One region of the Paenibacillus sp. FSL P4-0176 genome, then DNA from elsewhere that is predicted to be linked to it. Evidence: riboswitches for the same ligand, from Rfam matches in the RefSeq annotation. Region 1 holds a riboswitch; each other region holds the start of a gene.

Region 1 (3,283 bases):
CTGGTGTACAAGCTACATCGCCCGGCTAATCGTTTTTAAATATGAAAGTCCACCATCCAGTGATGTACATCATTGGACAGGTGGACTTTGTTTGATGTCAGAGGGATCAGGGCAACCTATGGCAAGCAGCAATTACACGGAATGAATGATGTTTCGTTTACGGTGATGAATTCTTGTTGATTTGGAAAAGAGGAGGTTAGATATGCTGCGAACGTTGTTGGGGGAAAAGCCGCGTATAAACGAAGGTAAATTGAAGGCAGCGATGGACGCAATGGCGCATACGCTTGAGCTATTTCAACGACAAATGCATGTGGACCATGATCCCACGCATGACTATCGGAAACTGTATGTGTGGACTCAGGGACTCATCTCCTCACTGGATGAACTGGAGCAAAGCTGTTTCGCTGCTGCTCATTTTCGTAAAAAGGTCGTTGCAGGATCAACGGATGATATGACGCCGACTGAAAAAGCCGAGTATGCACGGTATGTGTATTTCTACAAAGATGGCTTTATCCGCTGCTTTGCCATTCTGGATAAAGTCGGCACGGTATTAAATGAAATATTCCAGCTGAATACTTCCAATACCAAAGCGCATTTTTCTTATTTTACTGTGTTAAGGCAGTTCGACTATGCAAGGGAGCATCATGATCTTGCATTGCAATTAATACAGATCAAGGACTCTTATCGTGAACCGATGAGCAAGCTGCGCAAGCGACGTAATATGGAAATTCACTACATGAACTCAGAAATGCACGATGACCTGTGGCAGTTACACCAGACCTTGCAAGGTAAAGTGAAATTGGAGGATCTGAATCAGCATGTGCAGGAAATGCGTCAGGGCGTGGATATGGTCTGTGAAACGTTAACAGCCTCTTATAGTTATATCAATAAAATATGGAAAAGAAATAATTCCCTTTGACAAATCGGAATACTTGGAATATACTGAGTTTCAATCGAATGTTACATGGATATAACTGATATTTCGGAAGTTACGTTCACATTATAAAGCATAAACTACATGAACTTATAAAATCCTACAACAACATATTTCTTATCGAGAGCGGCGGAGGGACAGGCCCGATGAAGCCCGGCAACCGATTTGTAATGACATGATACATGTATCATTCGTTATAGATGTTAGGTGCTAATTCCTACAAAATGGTGCAAGACACGATTTTGGCAGATGAGAAGGTATATTCTTTCACGTGAAGAGCCCTCTTTGTATCTGCAAAGGGCTCTTTTTTTGTACTTTAAGGGGAGTTTTCCTTTAGATCGGGTAAAGATACATGTAGGTGTTTGGAAAGGGGCAAGTGCGATTGATTGAATTAAAAGGTTTAACGAAAACGTACGGCAAAGGGGCAAAATCTACAACAGCGTTATCCGAGCTGAATTTGAGCATCCAAAAGGGTGAAATCTACGGTGTGATTGGCCATTCCGGAGCTGGAAAAAGCACATTGATTCGCTGCATTAATTTGCTGGAACGGCCTACGGAGGGTGAGGTATGGGTCGACGGAATCAACCTGACTGAACTGAGCAAAACCGAATTGCAGCAACAGAGACGCAAGATCGGGATGATTTTTCAACACTTTAATCTGTTATCTTCGGCAACGGTATATGACAATGTAGCTTTTCCACTAAAGCTTGTGAATACACCCAAGGAAGCCATTGATCGCAAAGTGAAGGAAATGCTCGCACTGGTTGGTCTGGAGCACCATAGCAGCAAATATCCGGCTCAATTATCGGGTGGCCAAAAACAACGTGTAGGGATTGCGAGAGCACTTGCAAGTGACCCAAATGTTCTTCTCTGTGATGAGGCAACTTCGGCACTTGATCCGCAGACGACAAATTCAATCCTTAAGTTATTACTCGACATTAATGAAAAGTACAACCTTACGATTGTGCTGATCACACATGAGATGCATGTCATTCAGAACATCTGTGACAAGGTGGCTGTCATTCATCAAGGTGGCATTGTGGAACAAGGACCTGTAACAGACGTGTTCCTGAAGCCGCAGCATGCGATTACGCGGGACTTCATGATGCGTGACCATGAAGCTGGACTTGCTCTGGAAGAGACCGCTCTGGCAAATGCAGGCGTTGAATTGCAGGCAGGTGCTGCTTCCAAACTTGTGAAGATATCCTTTCTGGGTAACAAAACGTATGAAGCGATTTTGTCTAGAACGGTACGTAAAACAGGCGTGGATTTTGCCATCCTGCAAGGTACAATCTCTACGATCAAACAGGTTCCTTATGGGCAGCTGACCGTTCGGTTCGAGGGTGATTCAAATGCGATTGATCGGACGATATCAGAATTAACCGCTGAGGGACTTGATGTGGAGGTGCTTCGTTAGATGGATTTTTCAACCGTACGTTGGGAAGAGGTTGGTAAAGCTTCCATAGAGACACTGCAAATTTTGGGTGTATCAGGCTTGTTTACCGTTATCTTAGGTTTACCGCTCGGAGTACTGCTATTCATGACAGCCCGATCTGCTTCGATTAAGTCACGGGCAGTGTACACTATACTATCCCTGATTGTGAATATTTTGCGCTCAGTCCCATTTATCATATTGATTGTTGCTCTTATTCCATTCACTCGTATACTCGTCGGTACAGCTACGGGGGTGCTCGGCGTTATACCTCCTTTGGTGATTTCAGCAGCTCCTTATTTTGCTCGTTTGGTGGAGACGACGTTGCGAGAAGTTGATCGTGGTGTCATTGAAGCGGCACAGTCGATGGGTGCATCGACCGGACAGATTGTAAGACGGGTGTTACTGCCTGAGGCACTGCCTGGACTGCTTGCTGGTATAACGATCACCATTGTTACGCTCGTCTCCTATACGGCGATGGCGGGCATGGTTGGCGGTGGAGGTCTGGGAACACTGGCAATCAACTATGGATACTTCCGTTATCAAAATGAAATTATGATCATATCCGTAGTGTCGATGATCATTCTAGTGCAAATTCTCCAGATGGCTGGAGATCGCTTGGTTACATTTTTCACCAGGAAATAACACATAGATAACATGATGGATATGCATTAATGCAGATGCCACATGACAAAATGATTAGAGAAGGGGTTTTACACATGAAAAAATGGTCTTTTGCTCTACTTAGTCTTATGTTGATTGCGGTTCTCGCAGCTTGCGGAAACAACAAGGACGCCGATAGCGGCGCAGACAATTCAGCAGGTGCACCTCGTACAGTTGAATTGAAAGTTGGAGCTTCACCTACACCACACGCAGAGATTCTGGAAAGCATCAAGCCTGAACTGGAAGCACAAGGT
Region 2 (3,283 bases), 330 kb from region 1:
TTCCAAAAAAATCAAAGGCATCATGTACGGCCTGCTGCCGTTCATTTATCTGACAGCAATGATACCCAAAACAGTGGATGATACCTTCGTACTAGGAGATATGCTAGGCAATGTGTCCGTATTTTTGTTTGGCATTTTACCTCTGGTACTACTGTTGTTAAGTCTGATTCGCAAAAAAGGAGGCAAGCATGCATGATTACATTCCGCATGTTGTTACGCTTAGCCACTGTATTATGCATTCTCTTAACGATATCCGGATGTTGGAGCAGTCGAGAGATAGAGGATCTAAGTGTCTACGTTGGTCTCGGGATCGATATCGGCAAAGAGACGGAATTTGAGGAGAACATCGCCAATCAGGGAGGAGGGTATTCCAAGCAGAACAATGTGACAGCCACGGTACAGATTGCTCCGGGTAATTCCAGCAGTCAGAAGAGCCAACAATCCGGTTCGCCTGCTTCTGGTAAAACGTCCTATTCCAATGAACAGCTTACCGGAGATTCCTTGCTGCAAATCTTTCGTCAGTTTGCACTGAGACGAGATCATCCGCTCATCGGACATCATCTGAAGGTTATCGTTGTGTCCAAGGATATCGCCAAAAAGTATGGTCTGGACCAGCTGCTGGATTTTGTACTTCGGGATAACGATATTCGTCCTAACTGTCTGGTGTTGATTAGCCATCATCGCGCTGTTGATGTTCTGACTTCAGATGATCCTTCCCGGATTCCAGCATTTTATCTTACAGGTATTACCGGTAATTCATACTTGTCCAATAAAATCCTGGACCCCGTTCTACTCTCCAAATTAGATGCACAAATGCAATCCGGTTCCAGCTTTTTGCTCCAGAATGTACTGAACTTCAATGGAGAGGACAAGTTCTCCGGTGCCAGTATCTTTGATGGGAAAACAACAAAATTCATCGGGGAACTCAGCCAAACGGATCTAGAAGGGCTATCTTGGCTCAGACCTAAAGAAAAAGGAGGTATCTTGAAGACATACAATAAAGAGGGGTTCACTGTTGTATATGAAATGAAGAAGAAAAAAACAACAATAATTCCAAAAGTGGTTGGCGATGATATTTCATTCCATGTGAAAACTGAATCCGAAGGCTGGTTGATGGAGGATTGGCGTGCTCCCGAGGAAGAGGAAAAAGGTGCGTATCTCAGTGAATTGGAAAAAGAATTTGCTGAACTTGCCAAACAACAGATTCGACAGTTGTTATACAAACTGCAGCATACCTATAAAGTAGATGTTGCGGATTTTCGGGATAGCTTGCGTATTAAAGAACCTAAAACATGGAAAAAAGTCAAAGACGATTGGGATAAAATTTTTAGCACCGTGCCGATCACCTATGAGGTAAAGACCACCATCACGAATCCGGGGTCTTCCACCGAATAGCGAGGTGTGCCATATATTATTTAATTGTTGACACATTCATGATAGATCGCTATATTAGTAAAAAATCATTTTCTTATCCAGAGAGGTGGAGGGACTGGCCCTTAGAAACCTCAGCAACAGATCTGAAGGATACTGTGCTAATTCCAGCGGGTGAAAGCCTGATAGATAGGAGCGTTTGTTTTTATTTGTCAGTAACGGCGCACTCTTTAGGCAGAGTGGGTCTTTTTTGTTTTTTCTGGATGAAGAAGTAGGGGAGCAGCAGGTATGGAGAACAACAACGACAAAGGGCATTTTCAGCGGAAAATGCAGGCACGGCATGTGGTCATGCTCTCTCTCGGAGGAGTCATTGGAACGGGATTATTCCTCAGCTCAGGTTACACGATTCAGCAGGCGGGACCACTGGGAACCATTCTGTCCTATCTGATCGGAGCCATCGTTGTATATCTGGTGATGCTCTGTCTTGGTGAACTGTCTGTTCATATGCCAGAGACGGGAGCATTTCATAGTTATGCAGCCAAATATATCGGACCGGCAACAGGTTACACGGTGGCTTGGTTATACTGGTTAACCTGGACTGTTGCGCTTGGCTCCGAATTCACAGCCGCCGGATTGCTTATGCAGCGCTGGTTCCCATCGGTAAACGTATGGATATGGAGCGCGGTTTTTGCACTGATGATCTTTCTGTTTAACGCTCTAACGGTGAAATTTTTTGCGGAATCCGAGTTCTGGTTCTCATCTGTAAAAGTAGTGACTATCGTAATCTTCATTATTATCGGTGGCGCAGCCATGTTTGGGTTCATTCCCATGGCGGATTCTGAACCGGCTCCATTTCTATCGAATATTACCGCATCCGGGTGGTTCCCTCATGGGGCTACAGCGATATTGATGACCATGCTTGCTGTAAACTTTGCCTTCTCAGGCACCGAGTTAATCGGCATTGCCGCCGGTGAGACGGAGAACCCGGAAAAGACGATACCAAAGGCTATTCATACAACGCTGTGGCGTTTGGTTATTTTCTTCATCGGAACGATTATTATCTTGTCGGCCTTGCTGCCCATGTCGGATGCCAGTGTACTGGAAAGTCCGTTTGTAGCGGTAATGGAGCGGGTGGGTGTACCCTATGCAGCAGACATTATGAACTTTGTTATTCTGACGGCGATTCTCTCTGCTGCCAATTCAGGCCTGTATGCATCTTCACGTATGCTCTGGTCTCTGGCTGACAAAAGAACGATCTCTCCGTGGTTTGCCAAATTGACCAAAAGCGGAGTACCGCTGAATGCACTTCTGATTAGTATGGTGGGTGGTGCGCTGGCCTTGCTGTCCAGCATCATTGCGCCAGGTACGGTGTATATTACGCTGGTTTCCATTTCAGGTCTGGCTGTCGTTGCGGTATGGATGAGCATCAGCGCTTCCCAATACATGTTCCGCAGACAATATATCCGGGAAGGACATGCGGTCAAAGATCTGGTCTACCGCACACCACTGTATCCGGTGGTACCAATTGTTTCATTTATATTATGCCTGGCTTCATGCATAGGTATTGCCTTTGACCCGACACAGCGAATTGCGCTGTATTGTGGGGTTCCGTTTATCGCAGTATGTTACGCTGCTTATTATCTGACAGAACGTGTGAATAAGAAAAGAGGACAAGTACATGACGCAAGAACAACAGACTAACCCCATGGAACAGATCCTTCGTGAACATCCGGTCATGATTCTGGATGGAGCGTTGGCTACGGAACTCGAACAGCATGGATGTGATCTCGATGATCCACTATGGTCTGCTCGTGTGTTGCTTGAGAATCCGGATGTTATTGTTCAGGTCCATGCAGATTATTTTCGAGCAGGAGCCGACTGTGCGATTACATCCAGTTATCAGGCGACGGTG
Region 3 (3,283 bases), 3.3 Mb from region 1:
CCGGTTCGCAATACTGGATTGGTAGGCTTCTCGCAAGTTGCCCATCAGGTCGCGATAAGTCTCAAAGGTTTCAGATATTTTTACAGCATTCTCATAGATGTCACTGAAATACTTTTGCAGTTGATCATCGATGAGACGCAGATCTTTTTTATTCAAGGTGTTAATTACCTCTTTCTGAGGTCCAAGGACTTTTTTCAGCCACAGAATCTCACTGCGTAGCCCGATGATTTCATTCAGATGTGACTTTTTGGTGTGCATCAGAATGTCTTCCTCAAGCTTCTCGATCCGTGCTTCAATTCGGTCACCTACGGTGAAATAATTATCAACAATCAAGTCAACCAGCAAATACAGCAGACGATCCGGTGTACTGATTTCCTGTTCCCACAGGATGGGTTTCAGTGTGCGCAATTCGCTGACCTTGTGCTTGGTAACACTAATAATGAAATGTCTGCCGAGGAATAAGTTGACCGCACGTAGAAATATCTCTTCATCATCAAAACGAATGCTATTAATCACAATAAAATAATGGTTCTCATAAATTTCAATCTTCGGACGTTGTTCTTCGTCACTAAGACAGTCTTCCACAGCCAGATCATGCATCAAGAACAGCGGCTGAAGTACCGCCAAATCGTCTATGTCTGCATCAATCCAGTAAAATCCTTCCGCTGGTGGAGTCAGCGCCTGCTGAATGTCGTCCACCGGAATAAATACACCGTTGTTTACCAACCGGATTTTCATCGTTAATCTACTCCTTCTGCACCCGCCAACTTGGCGGATATTATCATTATGGGCGCAAAAAGAACAAATCAGCCGGTCGGCAGCGGAGCCTGGAGATCAGGGCTGCGTTCACTATATAATCAAACGGAAGTCACGTCCCGCTGCCGGCATGCTGATGTTAATTCTTTATGCAGTTTGTCGGAATTCGGCTGCCAGTCAGGCCTCGGGTCGCCATCCATTTAATATGTCACCTCTCACATAAGGGTTTATAACACCTTGTTTAGTATACCGCTGGTACAAGGTGCTTTCAAGCGCAAAAATGTGTCTATTTCGCGCCCTGAGGCAGTCTATGACAACGGATGATGAACGGTTCCGATCTGGGAAGCAGACATCGAACTGCATCTTGACGTGAGGGCATTAATGTAATAAAGTAGACGGTGAACCATATTTAATTACAATCTAATACAGCGAAATCTTATCAAGAGTAGGTGGAGGGACTGGCCCGATGAAACCCGGCAACCGGCGGTATACCGCACGGTGCTAATTCTTGCAGCGACTAAGTGTCAGGTGGCACTGTTGTAACTGAGAGATGAGAGAGGCGCATATCTTTTTTACATATGACCTTTCTCGAAATCCGAGGAAGGTCTTTGTTATATGCCCCGACTTCTCAGCAGTGATTTTCGCTAAGGAACTTGAGGTTGTTTGTAACGTTGGATGAAAGAGCAATTCAATGTTTTTACAAGCTCAAGGCAGTCTATAACTGTATTGATGTGAAGATATCAAGCCAGGGGTGGCTGCATCTATCTATGCACAAGGAGGAGTTAGACTTACTATGCCAATCAAAATACCCGATACTCTGCCAGCAAAAGAAGTACTTGAAGGAGAGAATATCTTCGTCATGGATGAAACTTCTGCATATCAGCAGGATATTCGTCCACTCCGTATCGCTATATTAAACCTGATGCCCACAAAGGAAACGACCGAAACACAATTGCTTCGTCTGGTGGGAAACACGCCTATTCAGGTGGATGTCGTTCTCGTACATCCCAAATCCCATACGTCGAAGAATACGTCTCAGGAGTATTTGGATCTGTTCTATAAAACCTTTGATGAGATTGAGCACCGCCGTTTCGATGGAATGATCATTACGGGTGCCCCGGTGGAACAGATGGATTTCGAAGACGTGAACTATTGGAATGAAATCCAGGAGATCTTCGAATGGACCAAAACCAATGTGACTTCAACCCTCCACATATGTTGGGCTTCCCAGGCAGGTTTATACCATCATTTTGATGTACCCAAGGTTGCACTTGATGAAAAGTGTTTTGGCGTTTTCCCACATACCATTAATAAACCACATGTTCCATTGTTGCGTGGATTCGATGAAGTATTCAACGTTCCACATTCCCGTCATACGGAAGTGAGACGCGAAGATATTGAAAAGAATGAGAATTTAGAGATTTTGGCTGAATCCGAGGAAGCGGGGATCTTCCTGGTTGCTACCAAAGACGGCAAACAGATTTTTGCCACAGGACATGCCGAGTATGACCCGTTCTCATTAAAGTGGGAGTATGACCGGGATGCAGCCAAAGGTTTGGATATCGCATTGCCTAGACATTATTATCCGAATGACGACCCTTCCCGTGTGCCACCAGCTACTTGGCGCGCTCATGCCAACTTATTATTCTCTAACTGGCTCAATTACTATGTGTATCAAGAAACACCTTACGATATTGGCCCGCAAATCTAATCGAGATTACAGGAGGATGCAGCAATGGAAGACAACAACAAGTTGAAAATCGAAAGCCGCTTAGCACAAATTGGGTCCATTAATGAACCGGTAACAGGCGCCATTAACTTTCCGATCTATCAATCCACTGCGTTTCGCCACCCGAAGCTTGGACAAAGCACGGGGTTTGATTATATTCGTACGACTAATCCAACCCGAAAAGTATTGGAAGAAGCTGCCGCAGCGCTGGAGTCCGGTGATGCAGGTTTTGCCTGTAGCTCGGGAATGGCCGCGCTGCAAACGATCTTCGCCATGTTTGGTCAAGGGGATCATCTGATTGTATCGCTGGATCTGTATGGTGGAACCTATCGTCTGCTGGAACGTATTCTGTCCCGTTTCGGCGTAACTGCAAGTTATGTGGACACGAATGACCTGGCAGCACTGGAGAAGGTTCGTCAACCGAATACAAAAGCTGTATTTATTGAGACACCAACCAACCCACTGATGATGATCACCGATGTGGAAGCCGTTGCTTCCTGGGCGAAAAGTTACAACCTGTTGACCATTGTTGACAACACGTTGTTGACTCCATTTTTCCAACGTCCGATTGAACTGGGGGCCGATATCATCATTCATAGCGCTACCAAATATCTGGGCGGACATAATGATGTGCTCGCCGGACTAATTATTACCAAAGGTGAGGCGTTATCTGCAGAGATGGCGTTCCTGCATAATTCTATTGGAGCCGTATTATCTCCAAGTGACTCCTACCAGTTGATGAAAGGTATGAAAACGCTGGCTCTTCGCATGGAGCGTCATGAGCACAATGCACTTACT

What was found. Region 1 has a riboswitch for S-adenosylmethionine ahead of MKY95_RS27610 (methionine ABC transporter ATP-binding protein). Riboswitches for the same ligand answer to the same signal wherever they lie in the genome.
Region 2: linked by a shared signal. The riboswitch ahead of mmuP (S-methylmethionine permease) and the one ahead of MKY95_RS27610 (methionine ABC transporter ATP-binding protein) in region 1 are both predicted to bind S-adenosylmethionine.
Region 3: linked by a shared signal. The riboswitch ahead of metA (homoserine O-succinyltransferase) and the one ahead of MKY95_RS27610 (methionine ABC transporter ATP-binding protein) in region 1 are both predicted to bind S-adenosylmethionine.

The regions. Positions count from the first base shown of each region.
Region 1 covers NZ_CP150242.1:5,979,615-5,982,897, reverse strand. The annotation lists gene MKY95_RS27620 (heme A synthase) at 1-39, shown strand, start outside; gene MKY95_RS27615 (Cthe_2314 family HEPN domain-containing protein) at 203-919, shown strand; SAM riboswitch class I at 1,049-1,190, shown strand; gene MKY95_RS27610 (methionine ABC transporter ATP-binding protein) at 1,317-2,351, shown strand; gene MKY95_RS27605 (methionine ABC transporter permease) at 2,352-3,011, shown strand; gene MKY95_RS27600 (MetQ/NlpA family ABC transporter substrate-binding protein) at 3,086-3,283, shown strand, end outside.
Region 2 covers NZ_CP150242.1:6,308,997-6,312,279, reverse strand. The annotation lists gene MKY95_RS29090 (spore germination protein) at 1-196, shown strand, start outside; gene MKY95_RS29085 (Ger(x)C family spore germination protein) at 193-1,395, shown strand; SAM riboswitch class I at 1,466-1,567, shown strand; gene mmuP (S-methylmethionine permease) at 1,660-3,072, shown strand; gene mmuM (homocysteine S-methyltransferase) at 3,050-3,283, shown strand, end outside.
Region 3 covers NZ_CP150242.1:2,036,584-2,039,866, forward strand. The annotation lists gene corA (magnesium/cobalt transporter CorA) at 1-738, opposite strand, end outside; SAM riboswitch class I at 1,190-1,313, shown strand; gene metA (homoserine O-succinyltransferase) at 1,550-2,467, shown strand; gene MKY95_RS09530 (PLP-dependent transferase) at 2,492-3,283, shown strand, end outside.